4 regions of the Exiguobacterium sp. s40 genome follow, and region 4 is predicted to be linked to each of the others. Evidence: riboswitches for the same ligand, from Rfam matches in the RefSeq annotation. Region 4 holds a riboswitch; each other region holds the start of a gene.
What was found. A riboswitch is a leader RNA that binds a small molecule or an ion and turns the genes downstream of it on or off. The one in region 4 is predicted to bind S-adenosylmethionine.

Region 1: linked by a shared signal. The riboswitch ahead of KNP02_RS04585 (2,3-diketo-5-methylthiopentyl-1-phosphate enolase) and the one ahead of metK (methionine adenosyltransferase) in region 4 are both predicted to bind S-adenosylmethionine.
Region 2: linked by a shared signal. The riboswitch ahead of KNP02_RS03110 (methionine ABC transporter ATP-binding protein) and the one ahead of metK (methionine adenosyltransferase) in region 4 are both predicted to bind S-adenosylmethionine.
Region 3: linked by a shared signal. The riboswitch ahead of KNP02_RS06715 (aminotransferase class I/II-fold pyridoxal phosphate-dependent enzyme) and the one ahead of metK (methionine adenosyltransferase) in region 4 are both predicted to bind S-adenosylmethionine.

Annotation. Positions count from the first base shown of each region.
Region 1 is NZ_JACSLC010000003.1:272,244-277,222, reverse strand. It holds partial or broken gene KNP02_RS04610 (RNA-guided endonuclease InsQ/TnpB family protein) at 1-183, shown strand, start outside; gene KNP02_RS04605 (HIRAN domain-containing protein) at 389-856, shown strand; gene KNP02_RS04600 (1,2-dihydroxy-3-keto-5-methylthiopentene dioxygenase) at 1,018-1,551, opposite strand; gene KNP02_RS04595 (methylthioribulose 1-phosphate dehydratase) at 1,565-2,182, opposite strand; gene KNP02_RS04590 (2-hydroxy-3-keto-5-methylthiopentenyl-1-phosphate phosphatase) at 2,179-2,829, opposite strand; gene KNP02_RS04585 (2,3-diketo-5-methylthiopentyl-1-phosphate enolase) at 2,826-3,983, opposite strand; SAM riboswitch class I at 4,053-4,154, opposite strand; SAM riboswitch class I at 4,360-4,462, shown strand; gene mtnK (S-methyl-5-thioribose kinase) at 4,544-4,979, shown strand, end outside.
Region 2 is NZ_JACSLC010000002.1:286,491-291,469, forward strand. It holds gene KNP02_RS03085 (hypothetical protein) at 1-566, shown strand, start outside; gene KNP02_RS03090 (arsenate reductase family protein) at 612-974, shown strand; gene gcvH (glycine cleavage system protein GcvH) at 1,014-1,397, shown strand; gene KNP02_RS03100 (PTS sugar transporter subunit IIC) at 1,441-2,493, opposite strand; gene KNP02_RS03105 (thioredoxin family protein) at 2,681-2,938, shown strand; SAM riboswitch class I at 3,393-3,498, shown strand; gene KNP02_RS03110 (methionine ABC transporter ATP-binding protein) at 3,577-4,605, shown strand; gene KNP02_RS03115 (methionine ABC transporter permease) at 4,595-4,979, shown strand, end outside.
Region 3 is NZ_JACSLC010000005.1:162,289-167,267, reverse strand. It holds gene KNP02_RS06720 (iron-containing alcohol dehydrogenase family protein) at 1-170, opposite strand, end outside; gene KNP02_RS06715 (aminotransferase class I/II-fold pyridoxal phosphate-dependent enzyme) at 167-1,342, opposite strand; SAM riboswitch class I at 1,420-1,520, opposite strand; gene KNP02_RS06710 (AI-2E family transporter) at 1,730-2,794, shown strand; gene KNP02_RS06705 (MDR family MFS transporter) at 3,059-4,303, shown strand; gene KNP02_RS06700 (peptide MFS transporter) at 4,448-4,979, shown strand, end outside.
Region 4 is NZ_JACSLC010000001.1:255,569-260,547, reverse strand. It holds gene pckA (phosphoenolpyruvate carboxykinase (ATP)) at 1-767, opposite strand, end outside; SAM riboswitch class I at 1,081-1,200, shown strand; gene metK (methionine adenosyltransferase) at 1,331-2,539, shown strand; gene KNP02_RS01305 (hypothetical protein) at 2,584-3,108, opposite strand; gene KNP02_RS01300 (GNAT family N-acetyltransferase) at 3,273-3,743, shown strand; gene KNP02_RS01295 (alpha/beta fold hydrolase) at 3,834-4,550, shown strand; gene mnmM (tRNA 5-(aminomethyl)-2-thiouridylate-methyltransferase MnmM) at 4,583-4,979, opposite strand, start outside.

The DNA.
Region 1 (4,979 bases), on a different contig from region 4:
TTCGCCTCGACCCAGGTCTGTTCGGCCTGCGGCGAGAACGGCGGCAGGAAGGGCCTGCATATCCGGGAGTGGACATGCGGCGCGCACCACGACCGCGACGTCAACGCGAGCCTCAACCTGTTGCGCCTCGCCGAGGATATCATGTCTTCAGGGCAGGGACTGCCCGACGAGCTTGGTCCATAATCGTAGCTAGTAAAAGTACGATCTTCCCAAGAAGCTCCCACTTCAGGTTGCGAAGCAAGCAAGTGGTGAGTAGTTCACAGAAGCAATAAACCATGGATACAAACCTCACCCACTATTCCCGAATTTAGATGAAGTGTATAAATCAATAAATCTTTTTACAGCCTTCGATCAACGCATCCCATCTAAAAATCGACATGATTATATTATGATTTTACGTGATCTGGGATTAGACGAAGCTGCAGACAAAATGGATATCCTAAAAGCTACTCGTGGCAAGATAGCTAATGATACTTATTCATTAGAAGAGCCCATTACGAAACAAGAGAGTGAAATCCAAACAAGCTTTTACATTCAAGGTATGCGACATCAAAACAATCTTCATCAGTTTGAGAAGAAGATTAACTATGATACTCCATTGATATTGGAAAAGGAACCAGGGAATCAACATGATTCCTGGGCTATAGCAATTTACACACAGCATGGAACTAAATTAGGATATGTACCAAGATACTATAGTAAGTATATTTGTATGTTAATTGACAACGATGCAGACGTTCACGTAAAGATAACGTATATAAATGAAAAGTCCAATCCACATTGGTGGGTTAAAGTTGATTTTTGTGCTTCGATACTACAATGTGACCAAAAAATATTACAAGAAATATTAATATAATTTTGAGGAAATCAAAAAATAGATAATGTAGTGTGTTTTTGTAACTGGGACATGACTGCGTAAATCGATAAAAGAGGCAATCTGGAACGAATCATTCGTCCAGGTGGCCTCTTTTTGTTAAAAACTTTTCAAATTGTCTAGTTATTTCCTAACCTCATTTTTTATGCAGTCACGTCCTGTTTCTCGTAAATCGGCACCCAGCCCTCCGTCGTCACAAAGATGCGGACGGCGACGACTTTACGATCATCCTGGAGTGTGAAATAGTGACGTGTGTTCACCGGGACCGAAATGAGGTCGCCCGGGTTGAGTTCGATATTGAAATAGCCACGCTCGGCGTCGTCGATGGCGAAGACGCCGTGGCCACTGACGATGAAGCGAACCTCGTCATCCGAGTGGTGGTGCTCTTTTTGGAAGTTGACGAGCAGTTCGTCCAAGTTCGGCGTCGCATCCGACAATGAGATGACGTCTGCCGTCTCGTAGCCGCGACGCTCCGATACGTCGCGAATCTCGTCACGGAACGTCGACAAGATTGCTTGTTTGTCCTCATCCGTCAACTGATAGTTCTCTTGCAGGTTTTCTGGGAGCTTTGTGATGTCCCACTGCTCGTACAAAATACCGCGTGACTCTAAAAAGGCACTCACTTCAGTTTGATTGACGTAACGTTCTTCGGTTTGTTGGAAATAGATAGTTGCCATGGTTGGTTCCTCCTTATGAATGGACGCCTAGGGCGCGTAGTTTTAACGTATAGCTGAACAAGAACTCGTAAGCCTCTAAATAGCGTTTGGCCGCGGCCGGGGTCTCGCCCCAGACGGTGATGCCATGATTGCGGATGAGGACGGCGCCGGCGTTTGCGTGGATATGGGGGGCGAAGGTGGCCGCGAGTGCCGGGATGTCCGCATGGTTCTCGATAATCGGCACGCGGACGACCGCATCCTCGTCCCAGAAGCCGAGCGCCTTGATGATCTCTTGGCCGGTAAAGACGACTTCGCCGGTGGCGGCATGGAGCTCGGAGATGACATTATTGTCGACCGTATGGACGTGGAGCGAACAAGTCGCATCCGTCCGATTGAACACTTCGACGTGGAGCAACGTCTCAGCGGATGGTTTTCCCGTTTGTTCTCCAATCAAGCGTCCGGCCGCGTCGACGTGAACAAAGTCGTCCGGCGTTCGTTTCCGTTTATCGCGTCCGCTCGCCGTGACGAGAAATTCGAGCGGGTCGTCGGACACGCGAATCGCCAAATTCCCACTCGTTCCGGGGAACCAGTCGCGGGCGGCGAGTTCGTCTTTAATGTCGGCCAGTTCGAGCCAACGTGCTGTGAGGCTCATATGGCCACCTCCTTCAAATGATGAGTGATGTCGTCGAACGTCTCGAATGAGGCGTAACGGATGCCTGCTGCTTCACAGAGCGTGATGAGTTGCCCGCGGGCATAGACAAAGTCGGCACGCTTCGCGACCTCGAAATCGGTCACCGAGTCACCGATGATGATTAAGCGGTCGGCGGGATTGACGATGCGACGAGCGAGCGTCGGTTTGCAACAACCGCAATCGTTCGTACATTGTTCGTCGCAAGCGTGCGGCCAAGCGACGGTTACCGTCTCAGCGGAGAAGTCGGCGACGTTGCAGTAGATGTGTTCGGGATCGACGTGACCTTCTAAAATCGGATGGACGAAAAAATCCATCCCGCCGCTGACGACGTCAAACTTCCAACCGTTTGCCCGAACTTGTTCTAAAAATGACGGGAACCCTTGACGGAGCGTGATTCGCTCCAACAAATAATCACGGTAAGCCGGGGCATCTGCGCTCGGCAATAGTTGAAACATTTGACCGACCCCGGAGCGAATCGAGATCCGTTGCTCGAGGACCGCATCTTTCAACTCGACCCAAGCGGGCGGGGCGAACGCCTTCATCAGCGCGATAATATTGTCTTCCGCCGTGATCGTCCCGTCGAAGTCGCAGAGGATATGGACCGTCATCGTGACGCCCACGCCTTTAACGCGGTATCGAGTTCGTTCGTCTGTCCTTCGGTTTGACCGAGGGCGTGAGTGATGGCTTGGCGGAAAGCGCGAGCCCCAGCGGCTGCGCCGTCCGGGTGTCCATGAATGCCACCGCCGGCGTTGATGACGACATCAGTCCCGTAATCACGAATGATCTCAGCGACGAGTCCCGGATGAATCCCGGCGGACGGGACCGGTAAAATCGGTTTCGACCAATGCGGTTCGGCGCTCAGGTCACGAATCGCGAACGCCTCGTCCCGCGGTGTCGCGAGCGAACCGTACGGAGATGGGAAGAGCGTCAAATCGGCCCCGGCGAGACGTGGGAGTTTACCGAGTAAGAGCGAATGACTGATGGACCCGGTCAAGGCGCCGGCAAAGGCCGGGTGAGCTAAAATCGGCACACGGATGTCTGGGTCGTTCGCAAGTTCGCGCAGTGCGTCAAGACCGTACGTATAGACGTTGAATAGGAGCGCCGTCGCACCGGCCTCAATCAGCCGGAGCGCCTGGTCGCGAAGACCGAAAACGGGACCGCTCAGCGTGATGGCGTAGAGGACACGCTTCCCGGTCGCCTCAAAGTGCGCTTGAATGACGGCCGCTCCGATCCGGGCCCGTTCGAGCGACGGCGTGAGCGGATTGTCGTATAAAATTTCGTCGTCTTTGACGATATCGATGCCGCCGGCGAACTGATCGCGGAGTTGCTGCTCGAGAAACGCGAGGTCACGCCCGATGACGCCTTTGAAGATGCTCATGACGAGCGGACGGTCATGGACACCGAGCAACTCGCGAATCCCGTCGACGCCGAACTTGGCGCCTTTGAAATGAGGGGCGAGCGTTTCGGGCAACGTCACATCGATTAACCGAATCGAATCGTCGAGGGATAGTTTCCCGAACGTCGTCGTCAAGATGGATGAAAAGTCAGGGCTGACATTATGTAACGGATAGCGGATCGTGAACCGGCTCGTCGTCTCCGTATGGGTGGTCGATACGACCTCACCCCGGTACGCCTGTAACTGCTCTTGCTCTAAATGACGTAGCTCGGTCCATGTGCCGACGGTCAGCTCGAGGGCGATTTTGTCGGCAATACTTGCGACCGCATCCGTCCGTTTGATTTCATATGTGGCAGTGATACTCATATGGTTCCTCCTTCCAGGCAAACAAAAAATGACCCCATGCCGAGGCAAGAGGTCATCATAAAAAATGAACTCTTATCTCTCAGCTTTCGCTGCAAGAATTAGCACCGTGCCATCTCTGGTCGGTTGCTGCGACATCATCGGGCTCGTCCCTCCGTCTGCTCTTGATAAGAATGTGATTTGAAGTTGTGAAATTTAATTGAATTTTTACACAGATTCGTCGCGTCGTCAATTCCTTTTTTTCCAAAAAAAATATTTCGTGGAATTGTTTCCATATATGCACAAAAAAAGACGAAGTGGCACGGGGAAAATGACGTTGACAATTGTGACGTCGAGTCCGTAATATTCATCACATAAGTTCACCGAATCGAATAAACCACTCTTATCGCGAGTTGGCAGAGGGAATTGGCCCGATGACGCCGCAGCAACCGACCACTAGGCACGGTGCTACATCCACCAGACGAATGTCTGACAGATGAGAGGAACAACCATTTTGGCTGTGCCTCTTTCTCGCGGAGAAAGGGGCTTTTTTTGTGGGCAACGTACAGGAAGGGGAAAACATCATGTCATATCAACCATTTACAGAACAGACCGTCGTCGAGCACGTCCGTCAATTAGGATACTTGCAAGACGGAATCGCCGAGTGTGAGGAAATCGGGGACGGCAATTTGAATCTCGTGTTTCGGATTCGCCAAGGCGAACAGCGCCTAATCGTCAAACAGGCGCTCCCATACGCTAAAGTCGTCGGTGAGAGCTGGCCGCTTACACTCGAACGGGCATGGATTGAACAGTTGGCACTCCGTGAGTTTGCGAACGTGGCGCCGCGTTTCGTCCCGGACGTCCTCGGTAGCGACCGGACGCTCGCCTACACGATTTTAGAAGATCTGTCTGATTATGAGATTGTCCGCACCGGTTATTTGAAAGGGGAGAGCTATCCGGAACTCGCGCGTCATGTCGGTGAATTTTTAGGCGAGACGCTGTTCGCGACGTCGGATTATG
Region 2 (4,979 bases), on a different contig from region 4:
ATAAGGCCCGCTTTATCGACAATTTGGATTGGCTCGCCGTTGAACCGTTGGCGTATCAGTTCCAAAATACGAAAGACGGACATAAGGTCATGTATGAGGACGGCATTTATGGTGAGTTCGCCGTGTTTGAAGTCGTTGAGATGCCTGGCATCGCCTACACGCCAGGCCGTGTCGTCTGGCAGCGTGACGAAGCGTTCCACGCCTTCGCGACGCCGAACGTCGTCACAGACGTCCCTGACGCCGCGTATTGCTATGAAGAGGCGCTGACGAACCTATACGTCGGCTTGCTCCGAGAGCGACGTGGCGAGCGACTTGCGGGCTTTGAACTCATTCAAGTCGCGGTAATCAATAACGTGCTGAAGGCACATGGAGAGATGAGTGATCCGTTCAATCCGACGCGACGCGTCGAGACGAAGCATCCTGACGTGACTAGGCTCCTTGAGCAAGGGGTTTTAGGCTATGGGCGTTCCGTCGAGGCGGCAGCTGCGATTCTCGGTTATATCGAGGCGCGTCATCCGGTGAACGCATCGTTGAAGCGAGAGATTGAGCGTTTGCTTGAAGCGTGAATGGTCGATTCGGAATGTGCTACATTTATAGAAGAGGTGATGAACATGGTGACACTATATGGCTATCCGCCATGCAGTACGTGTAAAAAAGCAGAGAAGTGGTTGAAAGAGAACAACGTCGAGTATACATACGTCCATATCGTCGAGGCGACACCGTCGAAAGATGAACTGGCCGAACTATGGAAACAGTCGGGTCTCCCGCTCAAAAAATTCTTCAATACGAGCGGCCAAGTATATCGAAATGAAGGTATCAAAGATCAACTGCCAAATCTATCAGAAGACGAACAACTCGAGCTTCTCGCGAGCAATGGTATGCTTTTAAAGCGTCCAATCGTGACAGATGGTCAAAAATCAACTGTCGGATTTTCAGAAAAGTCGTTTACAGACGTTTGGCGCGAAGTGCTATAATACTCGTGTGAGTCTAATTCATTTGAGGGGGAAGTTAAGATGAGCAAAGTACCTGCCAATCTACGTTATTCAAAAGAGCACGAATGGGTTGAAGTGAACGGAAGCGTGGCCCGCATCGGGATCACGGATTTCGCACAAAGCGAACTAGGGGATATCGTCTTTGTAGAACTTCCTGAAGTCGGCGGCACGATTTTACTCGATGAGCCGTTCGGTTCGGTCGAGTCGGTCAAAACCGTTTCAGAATTGTACGCTCCAATCTCTGGAAAAATCACAGCGGTGAACGAATCACTCGCTGATTCACCAGAACTCGTCAACGAGGCACCGTTCGAAGGCGCTTGGATGATCGAAGTCGAGTTGAACGACGCGTCAGACGTCGACAAACTCATGTCAGCCGAAGAATACGAAGCGATGATTCAAGGCTAAACAAAACCCGGTTTCTCTTCACGAGAAGCCGGGCTTTTTTTGTTCATTCGAAATCGAGGCGGTAATGATCAGGCTGGATGAGCGACGTCCGGTTGAACAGGCGGTAGAAGATGATTCCGAGCGTTACCGGGATGAGTCCGAACAAGACGATGACGAGCATGACGTTCCAGAGCGCGAAGCCTCCCGGCATCAAATGCAAGGCGTTGATTGGACCGATGAGGCCGGAGACGCCGAAACCGGCACTGATCGGCGTGCCTTCGATCCGAAGGATGCCTGCGAGCGCTCCGAGGATGGCCGCATTGGCGAGTACGGGCAACATCATGATTGGACGACGGACGAAGTTCGCCATTTGAATCTTCGGTGACCCGAGGAAGTGGGCGATCGACGTTCCCGTCGCGTTCATCTGCCAGCCGGCGATGGCGAGACCGAAGCCGGCGGCGACGACCCCTAGGTTGGCGGCCCCGGCCGCGACACCAGACAGGCTGATGGCTGTGGCGATGCCGACCGTCGAGATTGGCGAGACGATGATGAGCGAGAACGCCATCGCAATCAACATGCCCATCACAATCGGCTGTAGTTCCGTCATTGTCATAATGATTGTCCCGACGTATGTTGTGATTTGTGAGATGTAAGTGAGTAGGAACGCCCCGATCCCTCCGGCGACGACGATGACCGTCATCGGTAAGACGAGTACCGTGTATGTCTTCAAGCGTGGCGACAACTGCATGACGAGGAACGTCGCAAGAGCGGCCGTCACACCGGCCGTGATGACGTCACCGATTCCAGCCATGAGGAACACCCCTTCCTCGATGCGGATGGCGCCGCTCCCGACTTGGGTCGCGATGCCGATTGTGCCGGCCTCGAGTGCCGAGCGTCCGAACTGCATGGCGACAGCGACACCGATGATGACCGGTAAGAGACGCATCGCAATCGTTGTCGCGTCCAAGATGAACTGCAAGGACGGAACATAAGGTAAGATGGCTTTCGTTAATTCACCGAGCAAGGCGCTCGGGATGAGGGCGATGAGGATGGCAAGACTAAGGCCGTTCAAGACGTTCATCAAAAACTGTTTTCCGGTAAGCTTCTCTTCCGTCATTGGGGATTCACCTGTCCTTTTCTACTGGTATGCTGTTATGTACAAAAGCAATAAAGTTAATGACCATACTATGCCTCTTTCTAGAGAGCGTCAATACAAAATGTTGAAATGTTCAGAATTTTCCATTTGAGCACAACTTTTGAACCGACCGGTCCGGATTCATATACTTAGAGGAGAGGTGAGAACAATGATGACAGACGGATTCTTATATATATACGCCCCGATGTGCGGTACATGCGCCGTGGCCGAGCGGATGCTCTCGGTCGTCGAGGCCGTCGACCCCGAACTCCAGATTGAAAAGCGCGATGCCAACTTTATCCCGAACGAGCTCGAGGCGTATCAGGTCATGAGCGTCCCGGCGCTATTGAAGCTGGAAAATGGCCAAGTTCGCGATCGTTTGTACGCGTTTCAAAACGTCCAGCACGTCCTATCTTTCGTCAAATGAGATAGGATGATTAGAATAATCTGAAAATTTTAAATAATCAGTTGACACAGAAAGTTCACGAATGATATATTCATTACAACATCTTACTTGAACACAACATAGGACGAGATTTTCCCGTCAGCAAGACGTTTTCGAACAACCGTTGCATGAGCTTACGCGATTTCAGGTGGACCTTCCCTTCGATTGTCCCCCAAAAAAATCAAGCGTCGGGGCACCGGTCGCGTAATTGCATGGTCCGTTCGAAGATCGAGTGATGGTCGGGTAAAAATCCCCCATATAAGGATGAATGCTCTGATCGGGCAAAAGAGGTTCATCTATGGGTTGTCTTTCAGTGACTCAAGGTGCTACGTTCTGTGTCATCCTCGGATGGCACCTTTTTTTAATTTGTCTGAAAAAAATAGTTTGACATGAAAATAATGTGTCGCTATGATAAAGCTAATCAAATACGCAACCCCTCTTATCAAGAGAGGCTGAGGGACTGGCCCTATGACGCCCAGCAACCGCGGAGCAATCCGAAATGGTGCTAATTCCAGCAAGGTGTAAACCTTGGAAGATGAGAGCAATCGTTGTCCGTACCGATAAAGTACGCACGTTTGCTCAAACGTGCGTACTTTTTTTGTTGTCAGGAGGGAAATGGATTGATTCAACTACGCAATGTGGCCAAATGGTTCGATACGAAAAACGGTCGGGTCCAGGCGGTCGATGATGTGTCGCTTACCATCGAAAGCGGCGAAATTTTTGGAATAATCGGATATTCAGGGGCGGGGAAGTCGACGCTCATCCGCTTGCTCAACCGACTCGAGGCACCGTCTAGCGGTGAAATCGTGGTCGCCGGCAGCGAGCTGACGAAGCTCACGCCTAAGGAACTACGCGGGGTACGTAAAAACGTCTCGATGGTGTTCCAACACTTCAACCTATTATGGTCGCGCACGGTCGCTGAGAACATCAGCTTCCCGCTCGAGCTCATCGGGGTACCGGCCAGCGAACGCAAACGCCGCGTCCAAGAACTTGTCGAACTCGTCGGCTTAGGCGGACGGGAAGACAGCTATCCGTCGCAACTATCGGGCGGTCAAAAGCAGCGAGTCGGGATAGCCCGTGCGCTCGCTACGAATCCAGAAGTGCTCCTCTGCGATGAAGCGACGAGCGCACTCGACCCGAAGACGACCGATTCGATTCTCGAACTGCTCGTCAGCATCAATAAAAAGCTCGGATTGACGATCGTCCTCATCACCCATGAGATGCACGTCATCCAAAAGATTTGCCACCGCGTCGCCGTCATGGAGGCCGGGAAGGTCGTCGAGACCGGACAAGTCGCCGAGGTGTTCCAACATCCGGAACAGCCAATCACGAAAGAGTTCGTTAAGCAGATCGGCGCGGTCGAAGACATGTCGCTCACGTTCGAGCACTTGAAAGCGCGTTATCCGAGCGGTCAAATCGTCAAGCTCAAATTCTTGAACGAGACGGCCGAGCAACCGATTCTGTCAGAAGTGTTGAAGCAGCATGATATCGGCTTCAACATCATCGGCGGGAACGTGACGCAGTCACAAGTCGGTGCCCTCGGGACATTATTCATCCAATTGATCGGAGAGCCGGCTGAAGTCGAGCGGGCCATCGCCTCAATCCGATCGCAGGCAGTGGAAGTGGAGGTAGAAAGCGATGTTTCCTAATGTAGATTGGCAAGTCATGCTCGAGCAAACGTGGGAGACGCTCTATATGACGCTCGTCGCCGGAGCCGCGACGTTCGTCATCGGTCTCGCCCTCGGGATGCTCTTATACGTCACGAACGAACCGCTCATGATGAAAAACCGTCCGATTTACACGGTCATCAGCGCAATCGTCAACGTGTTCCGGTCGATCCCGTTCATCATTTTGATCATCTTGCTCATCCCGTTCACGTTACTCGTCGTCGGGACGATGCTCGGGTCGACGGCAGCGTTGCCGGCGCTCATCATCGGTGCGGCTCCGTTCTATGCGCGGATGGTCGAGCTCGCCCTGCGTGAAGTCGACCGCGGCGTCATCGAGGCGGCTGAATCGATGGGTG
Region 3 (4,979 bases), on a different contig from region 4:
CCGCTGAACCTTGTTGCCGGATAGTCCGCGATGGCCGGAAAGATGGCTCGGACGACGTCATACCCGTTCTGACCGCGCAGGACGTGGGCACGTCGGCCGTCGACTAAGTCATCAAGACGGTCAAGCGCGTCATCGGCGTGGTCATATTCAAGGACGGCCTGACGAATCATGCGCGCACCTCCTCATAGGCGGCAAACAACCGCTCGATTCGTTCGACGGCCTCGTCAATCTTCGGTTCCGGTGAGACGAGACCGAAGCGGACGTATCCGTTCCCTTCCGAACCGAAGAAATAGCCCGGGGTGACGGCGACACCGGCTTCATGCAGCAGTTTCCGCGAGAACGACTTGGCATCACCCTCAGGCACTTTTGCCCAGACGAAGAACGAGCCTTCCGGCGGTTCGACGGCCCAGCCGGCCCGGTTCAACCCGTCGATCAGGCGATCACGCCGTGCCTCGTACAGTCGTGCCAAGTCATCGCGAATGGTACGGGGCGCCTCGAGCGCAGCGACAGCCGCCGCCTGGATGGCCGAGAACACGCTGACGTGGACGTGGTCCTGATACGTGTTGATCGCCTCGATGATGTCCGCGTTCCCGACGGCGAAGGCGACGCGCCAACCGGACATGTTGAACGCTTTCGACATCGTATATACCTCGATGCCGACTTCTTTCGCCCCTTCCGCCTGCAGAAAGCTAGGCGGGACGTGGCCATCGAATCCGATGCTGCCGTATGCGAAATCGTGGACGACCATCAAGTCCCGCTCCCGGGCGAAACGGACGGTATCGTCAAAGAAAGCGGGTGAGGCGACGGCTCCGGTCGGATTGCTCGGGTAGTTCAAATACATGAGTCTTGCATCTTGCGTATCGAGCGTCTCATAGTCTGGCAAGAAGCCGTTCTCTTCCCGGAGGACGAGGTCACGGACGACGGCACCGGCGAGGCGTGCCCCCGAGATGTAATCAGGATAGCCGGGATTCGGTAGCAAAATCCCGTCGCCAGGTTCGAGTACGCATTGCGGCAACGTGATGAGACCAGATTTTGAGCCGATGAGAATCGCTACTTCTGTCTCGGGATCAAGTTCGACTCCATACTCATTCAAATAGAACGTCGCCACTGCTTGCTTCAGGCGGGCCTGACCGCGGAACGGACCGTATTGATGGGTCGAGGCGTCGAGGAGCGCCGTCTGAAGCGCGTCACAGATTGGCTCAGGCGTAGGCAGGTCAGGCGTCCCTTGTCCGAGTCGGATGATGTCGCGGCCGGCTTGTTCGAGTTCGGCCACCTCGTTCGCGAGTCCGACGAAATGTTGAGATGGTAACGTTTTAAGTAGATGTGAGCGTCTGTCAGTCATGAATAGTCCTCCTATGCAAAAAACACCCCTTTCCGCGGAAAGGGGTGTCGAGATACGGACGTATTCAAACAACCACCTTTCCATCTCTCAAGGTCACCTTGCTGGAATTAGCACAGTATTGAATCAATCTGTTGCTGAAGCTTCATCGGGCCAGTCCCTCCGCTTCTCTTGATAGAAAGTGTTTTATATGCGATTTGTCTTTTTGTAATATGTCACTTAGTTAACCAAACGTTACCAATCTTGTCAATCCTTTTTTGAAATGAGCATGTCCTCTTGAATCCCGATAAAAAAACGTTCATAGTGAAAGTAAACGTTATTTTACAAAATTTAAAACATGAGGGGATGGACCTTTGGAATTAAAACCGTCAATTGATTTGGAAGTTGAGCGTGATCGGCCTGATCCTGCTCGTGCTCTGGAAAGTCATCAGCGAACCGGATACGATTTCGCAGATGATGCATTATACGTTCCAGTTGCTGACGCCGATTATTATGGGAATCGCCATCGCGCTGCTCCTGAATACCGTCCTGTCCTATATAGAAGAACGGTTTCAACTAAAACGATATCAAGGCTTGCTGATCGTCTATATCATCTTTATCGGGATTCTCGTCATCTCTGCGGTGACGCTGTTCCCACGCATTTATTCGAGCCTCGCCTCACTCATCGAAGAGCTCCCGTTCTACATCCGACAGATCGACGGGTTCCTCGCCCAGTTGAACACGTACTTGAAAGAGTACAACGCGACGATCGCCCAAGCTATCGATTTCAGCCGCTTCGAGGAACGTTACTCGGGCTGGGTCGAGACCGCCGTCTTGTCGTCGGTCAGCTACGTGTCGAGCTTCACGATGACCCTCATCAACTTCTTGATTGGGATCGTCATCTCGATCTATCTGTTGAAAGACAAAGAGATTTTTGCCCGCATGTTCAAGCGTCTGTTGTATGCGATGTTCCCGGTCGCGTCGGCTAAGACGACGATCGACATTTTTCAAGAGATGGATTACATCTTCAAACGCTATATCATCGGGAAGTCGCTCGACTGCCTCATCATCGGGGTGCTGGCCGTCGCCGGTCTGTTGATCATCGGGGCACCTTACGCGCTTCTACTCGGCATCATCGTCGGCGTCTTGAATTTTATCCCGTACGTCGGTCCGCTGCTCGGGATGATTCCGGCGTTCATCATTACCTACTTCAATGACCCGTTCACGGAGCTCATCGTCCTCTTGTTCATCTTCTTGTTGCAACAATTCGACGGACTCTGGCTCGGCCCGAAGATTCTCGGCGACAGCGTTGGCATCACCCCGTTTTGGGTCATCACGTCGATCATCATCGGGGGTAGCCTGTTCGGTCTCGTCGGGATGTTCATCAGTGTCCCGGTCACGGCGATGATTCAAGTCGTGTTCTCTCGGTTGATCGACTACCGGCTCAGCCGAAAGAATTTGAACGAATTATTATGACACATTGACGATTTAGGTTGACACATTTCACGGAAATATCATAATCTTGAAGAGAAGACAGTCCAATGCAGAGAGGAGAGGTACCGATGTCAGTCATTCAACGCTCGCACGTCCAAGTCCATATTGACCGGCAGGCGCCTCTCCGTGATTTGAATCCGTGATGTCGCCTGCCTTCCGAGGCATGCCTAAGATCTTAGGGACGCGTATGCCTTTGAGCATGCTGCGTCCCTTTTCTTATTCTATCAACTAAAGCAGGTGACCTTAATGATTCAATCACTCAAACAGCTCGACCGTAACATTTGGATCCGCTTCCTCGGAGAGACGATCACGGGTGTCATGATGTTCATGATCGCACCGTTCCTCGTCCTCTACTATAGCGACAAGCTCGACAGTTATATCCAGGTCGGGGTCATCATGGCGACCGGACCGATCATGGCGCTCATCGGATCGGTCGTCGGTGGACGGCTCGCAGACCTGTATGGCCGCAAACCGATCATGATGGCTGCCATTCTTGGCGACGCCCTCGCCCTCGTCGGTTTCGCCTTCGCCGAAACGTTTTGGCCGCTCCTTCTCTTGAACGCCATGCTCGGTTTGACGAACTCATTGTTCCACCCGGCCGCAAGCGCGATGGTAGCCGATGTGACCGAGCCCGAACAGATGAACGAGGCGTTCGGGCTGTTGCGGATGGGGCACAATATCGGAGCTGCATTCGGCCCGCTCCTCGGGAGTGCCGTCCTCTTTATCGACCGGCAGTATATCTTCTACTCGGCCGCTCTCGTCTTCGTCTTGTACGCACTCGTCCTCGGTCGCTTCATCCGGGAGTCACTCCCAGAGACGACCGATGTCGACACGCCGTCGAACCGGGATGTCCTGCGCGTGTTTTACAATGACAAGGTGTTCCTCGTGTTCATCTTTGCCGGTGTCTTCATCTCGATGGGCTTCTCGCTCATCGAGAGCATGCTGCCCCTCTTCTTGAGAGAGTCGATGCCATCGTACACCGATCGTGAGAACCCGTTCGCCTATATGCTCGCCTTGAACGGCATCATGGTCGTGTTGTTCCAGTTCCCGATCGCTTCGAAACTCGGCCGCAAGTCGTTCGGCAACGTCATGCTCGCCGGGGCGACCATCTTCGGGGTCGGCATGATTCTGATCGCCGTCATGCCGCGTCTCCTCTATTCACTCGGGACACCGTACCTCGTTCTCGTCAGCGTCTTGCTCGCGGTGTACGCCTTCTATACGCTCGGCGAGATGATCATGTCCCCGGTCCAACAGACGTTCATCGCCTTGATCGCTCCGGAGAATATGCGCGGTGCCTACAACGGGGCCGCCAGCATCCAATGGTTGATCGGCGGGGTGACCGCACCGATCATGGCAAGCCTGTTCTTCGACCAACGCGCCGGACATATCGCGTTGATCCTCGTCGGGGCGGCCAGTTGCGTGTCGGGACTCATCTATTGGCAACTTGGACGCCGCGTCAGCGCAGCCGAAGCGAAACAAAAGACAGCTTGACTTATAAAACCACACTGAACCTAGTCGTTTAGTGTGGTTTTTGATTTCGTTCGAATATCATTAAATTTTGAATTTTTCATTCGTTTATTCTTTACAAACATAATGATTCTTTTTTATGATAATACGGTTAAGGAGGGATCTTTCATGGAAAGGATCGATAAACAGAAAATTGTGGACAGCGTGCCACAAAAAGGTTTTTTCGGACAGCCTAAAGGCTTGTTCACGCTATTCTTCACTGAGTTTTGGGAACGGTTCTCGTATTACGGGATGCGCGCCATCCTCGTGTTCTACATGTACTACGAGGTATCTGAGGGCGGTCTCGGTCTCGACCAGAATGTCGCCTTGTCAATCATGTCGGTATACGGCGCACTCGTCTACATGTCGGGGGTCATTGGGGGATGGCTCGCCGACCGTGTCTTCGGGACGTCTCGGGCCGTCTTCTTCGGCGGCGTGTTCATCATGCTCGGTCATATCGTCTTGTCGATTCCAGGCAGCCTGACGTTCTTGTTCATCTCGATGGCGTTGATCGTCATCGGTACGGGCTTGTTGAAACCGAACGTTTCAAGCATCGTCGGTGACCTGTATCACGAGACGGACCGTCGTCGTGACGCCGGGTTCAGCATCTTCTATATGGGGATCAACCTCGGTGCCTTCATTTCACCTTTGATTGTCGGTG
Region 4 (4,979 bases):
GGAGACCAACCATGCTCGTCGTCCCCGATTAAATGACGTTCTGTGTCGGCCGATAGCGTCGTCTTTCCGGTACCCGATAGCCCGAAGAAGAGAGCCGTCTCGCCGGCGTCCGATACGTTCGCCGAGCAATGCATCGACAAGACGTGCTGTTCCGGTAACAAGAAGTTCATGACTGAGAAAATCGATTTTTTAATTTCGCCGCCGTATTCTGTTCCCCCGATCAGAATGGTCCGTTTGGCGAATGAAACGAGAATGAACGTTTCGGAGTTCGTCCCGTCGACTTCCGGATCGGCCTTATAGCTCGGTGCATAGATGACCGTGAACGGATCAAAGGCACCTTGTGTCGGCCATTCGCGCAAGAACAACTGTTTCGCGAACAAGTTGTGCCACGCGTATTCTGTGATGGCCCGCACTGGAAGCGTATAATGCTCGTCAGCCCCGGCAGACGCCTCGAGATAGTAGAGCTTGTCTTTCGTCTCGAGATGCGTGAGCACTTTATCGAGCAGTGCCGTGAACTTCTCTTCTGCGATCGGTTGGTTGACCGGACCCCAGTCTACTAAATGATTGCTGACTTCATCTTGCACGACGAATTTGTCTTTCGGTGACCGTCCTGTGAATTTACCTGTACTGACCGATAAAGCTCCGTCTTTCGTCAGTACGCCTTCCCCGTTGCGAATGGCTTCTTCCACCAATTCTGGAACCGTTAAGTTCCGCATCATGTCGGCACCTTTAATTAATTCTTCGATTTTCAGGAGCGTTGTCGCCATCCTGAATCCCACCTTTCCCCTAAATAGATGTGGATGAAATCCGCATACTTCCGCGTTTTATTAGTATGACGTTTTTATTATATGTGACATACTAATCAAAAACAACCCTTTTTACCCTTTAAAGTAAGCGCTTTCTTACACTGTCATTCTAACATATTCTGTACCAGGTCATAGTACAAAATCGAATACCGACAAAAAAATGTTTGATATTTCACAAACATAACTATTGCGAGTTCGTGAAAAGTTTTACGAATTCAGTCGATACGCTTGACAGAACGGGGTGTCATTTATATGATGGTCTTCGTAACGGATACTCTTATTCTGAGCGGTGGAGGGAACAAGGCCCTACGAAGCCCAGCAACCGTCCGATTTATCATTGTTATTCGGAAAAGGTGCTATCCTGAAGCGAAGCGCAAGCTTCGAACGATAAGAGGGTAAGGAAGAACGATTCAACCTTTCCCATTGAACATGGCGAAAGGTTTTTTTCATTACCGTCCCAAAGCAACGCGTAAGGGGAACGAGTACCGTCCACACATCACCCTTATTATAGGAGGTTTTTCGAAATGGCAAACTTGAACCGTCGACTTTTCACTTCGGAGTCCGTCACGGAAGGACATCCGGATAAAATTTGTGACCAAATCTCAGATGCGATTTTGGATGCGATTTTAGCTGAAGATCCAAACGCCCGCGTTGCGGCTGAGACATCTGTCACGACAGGTCTCGTGCTCGTAGCAGGTGAGATCACAACATCAACTTACGTGGATATCCCGAAAGTTGTTCGTGAAACAGTTCGTGAGATCGGCTACACACGTGCAAAATATGGTTTTGATGCAGAGACTTGTGCTGTCCTCACATCGATTGATGAGCAATCGGTAGACATCGCCCAAGGTGTCGACCAAGCGCTTGAAGCTCGTGAAGGACAAATGACTGAAGAAGAAATCGATGCGATCGGCGCTGGTGACCAAGGTCTCATGTTCGGTTACGCAACAAAAGAGACACCAGAACTCATGCCGCTCCCGATTTCACTCGCGCACAAATTGTCACGTCGTTTGGCAGAAGTTCGTAAGAACGGCACGCTCGCTTACCTTCGTCCTGATGGTAAGACACAAGTGACGGTCGAATACGACGAAGCGAACAACCCAGTTCGCATCGACACAATCGTCATCTCGACGCAACACGCCGAAGACATCACACTCGAACAAATCCAAGCTGATTTGAAAGAGCACGTCATCGACGCGGTCATCCCGTCTGAACTCATCGACGCGGATACAAAATACTTCATCAACCCGACTGGCCGTTTCGTCATCGGTGGACCACAAGGGGATGCAGGCCTTACAGGACGTAAGATCATCGTCGATACGTACGGTGGTTACGCTCGCCACGGCGGCGGCGCGTTCTCAGGTAAAGACCCAACCAAAGTTGACCGTTCAGCGGCGTACGCGGCTCGTTACGTAGCGAAAAACCTCGTTGCAGCGGGACTTGCTGACAAAGCAGAAGTTCAACTTGCTTACGCGATCGGCGTTGCCCACCCGGTATCGATCGCAGTCGACACGTTCGGCACAGGCAAATTGAGCGAGACTGAGCTCGTCGAACTCGTTCGCGAGAACTTCGACCTTCGTCCGGCCGGCATCATCAAGATGCTCGACCTTCGCCGTCCAATCTACAAGCAGACAGCAGCTTACGGCCACTTCGGTCGTACAGACGTTGAACTCCCATGGGAGCAAACGGATAAAGCGGCAGTGCTTGAAGAAGGCGCGAAACGCTTCGCATAAGACAGTAAAAACGACCTTTCGCTGAGAAAGGTCGTTTTTTCTTGTTAAGATTGGTTTTTATCCTGCTTAGATGTATCATCGTTAGAAGAAGAATCAGATGACGTTTCTTGGCCTAGCGCGGTGTCTTTTGCCTCGACCACTTTCTCGCCAATCGATTGTAAGTCTGATTTTGCTTCCATAGCGGTGCCGGCAACTTGCGTTAAGTCTTGTTTCACCGTATCCACTTCTCCAGCGACTTTTTCATAGACATTTTGAACGTCGGTGACCACCTCTTGGATAACACCAGAAGCCGACTTCACTTGGTCGATTACTTGTGATGCTTTTCCACTTGGATCTTTGGCGACTTCACTTACTAACCCACCGACAGACGATTTGGCGGTAGAGAGGGATTGTTTCGTATTTTGACGATTCGATGAACTCAGGAGAGCAAGAGCACCTCCAACTACAGCCCCTAAAAGAATCCCTTTCATCAATGTGATGCGGGGGCCATTTGACTCTTCAGAGTCAAATTGGCGATTCGGATGATTGGCTTGCTCTGCTTGTGGATCATGTTGTAATTTCGGTTCCATAATAACACTCCTTTTTGTAAGATGGCATTGATACTCTTATACCCGAGTCAAAATGGAAAATAACGTCTTCTTTCATTTCGACATCAAAAAGTAATGAGCGGGCAGGATATTTTTTTGCTGATGGGGAATTATACTACTAGATTGGCCAAAAGGGGGATGCCGTTATGAAGATCAGGGAAGCCGTACCAGAAGATGCCGCCACCATCCGCGATATTGCGCTCGCAACGGTCAGTGAACAAGACGAGGTTCGTTCAAAAGTAATGGAACGGGCTTATCAGCAAGAAGAGATCGTCCGCGCCATCAGTTCAAGCGAGGAAGCGAAAGAGCAGTTGTTCATTGTCGGTGAAGCCGAAGGCGACGTCATCGGGTTCTATCATGCGATCGACCGCGGGGATACGTGGGAAGTGCTCCGACTCTATCTTCATCCGACCCATCACCGACAAGGTCTCGGAACGGCCTTATTGTCTCATCTGCGCGAACGTAAAGTTCAACCGATCGAACTGTACGTTGAGAGTTCGAACGAGCAGGCGATTGCCTTTTTGAACCATGAGGCGTTCATCGAATTGAATCGGATTCAAGAGGAAGTGTACGACCAACCGATGGAACTGATTCATTTGCGCTATGACCCGAGCTAAGACCCTAGACGGATTTTCTGACAAACATCAGTCTCGGCTGATGTTTTTTGTTAGTATAAAAACATGGACATAATAAAATGAGGTGACAGTATGACATACGAAGAAGAATCACGAAAAGGGGTTATCGTGATCGTCTATCCGCTCCAGTTCACGTCACGCTTGAGCGAGGCGTTTTTAGGACGGTTACGCGACGAATATGAAGTTCTCGTCGTGACCGGACAGACGGTCGGCTTGACCGCGGAAGACCATAAGCTGTTAATCAAGAACACGCTACGCGAGGCGAGCCAGTACAAACTGCCGATTCACGTCATCGCCTTCAGTCTCGGGGCATTGTTAACGAACCGATTGCTCCAGGAATACGATGTGCCGCTCGGCAGTTTGACGTATATCTCACCCTTGTTCGATTGGCATCCGTCCCGCCAAATCGGCGGATTGAAACAAGTCGTCGCGAGTGCGGTCGACCGTTTCCGTCCGGATTTGCCGCTCGGCATGATGACGTTCATGGGTGCAGGCGAAGAGTCGTCCCGCTTCGGTGAGATCACGTACGGGCAATACCGGGAAATCGAGGAAGAGATCGTCGAGCATCAAGAAGAGAAGAAACATTTGCCGCGCCTTCCACTCGCTTGCTTCTATGCGCCGGACGACCGCTTCGCCGATGTGAAACTGACGCTCAACGTCTGTCGAAAAATCGGCGGCGATCAAGTGTACATTCGCCGGCTCGAAGGCTTCCCGCATTTCGGCTATGAACGACTGAACACGAAGTTCGCGGAGACGCTCATCACGTTTTATGAATTGATTCGAGAATGACAAAACAGGCGACTCGCTCGAGTCGCCTGTTTTCATGCACGTTTTTCAATCGCCACGATGAACGGGGGATGATTGATTTGATTGATGAAGCCGTAACGGAGGACGCCGGCCCGCTTTTGATCGAGTGCCTCGACGTAGGCGAGCACCTCGTCGCGCTCGATTTTGCCGCTATCATGGCCATGATAGATGACGACGACGATGACACCACCGACGGCCATGACGTCGAGCAGTTGCTCGAGGGCGTCGATGGTCGTATTGCCCGTCGTCGTGACCGACTTGTCGCTTCCCGGTAAATAACCGAGGTTGAACACGGCGGCTGTGATCGGGCGTGTCTCGTCAGCTACAATTTCTCGGACGGTGTCGTGGCTGTCGTGGATGACAGTGACGCGGTCCGTCAATGCTGCTTCCTCGATGCGAATGCGTGTCGCC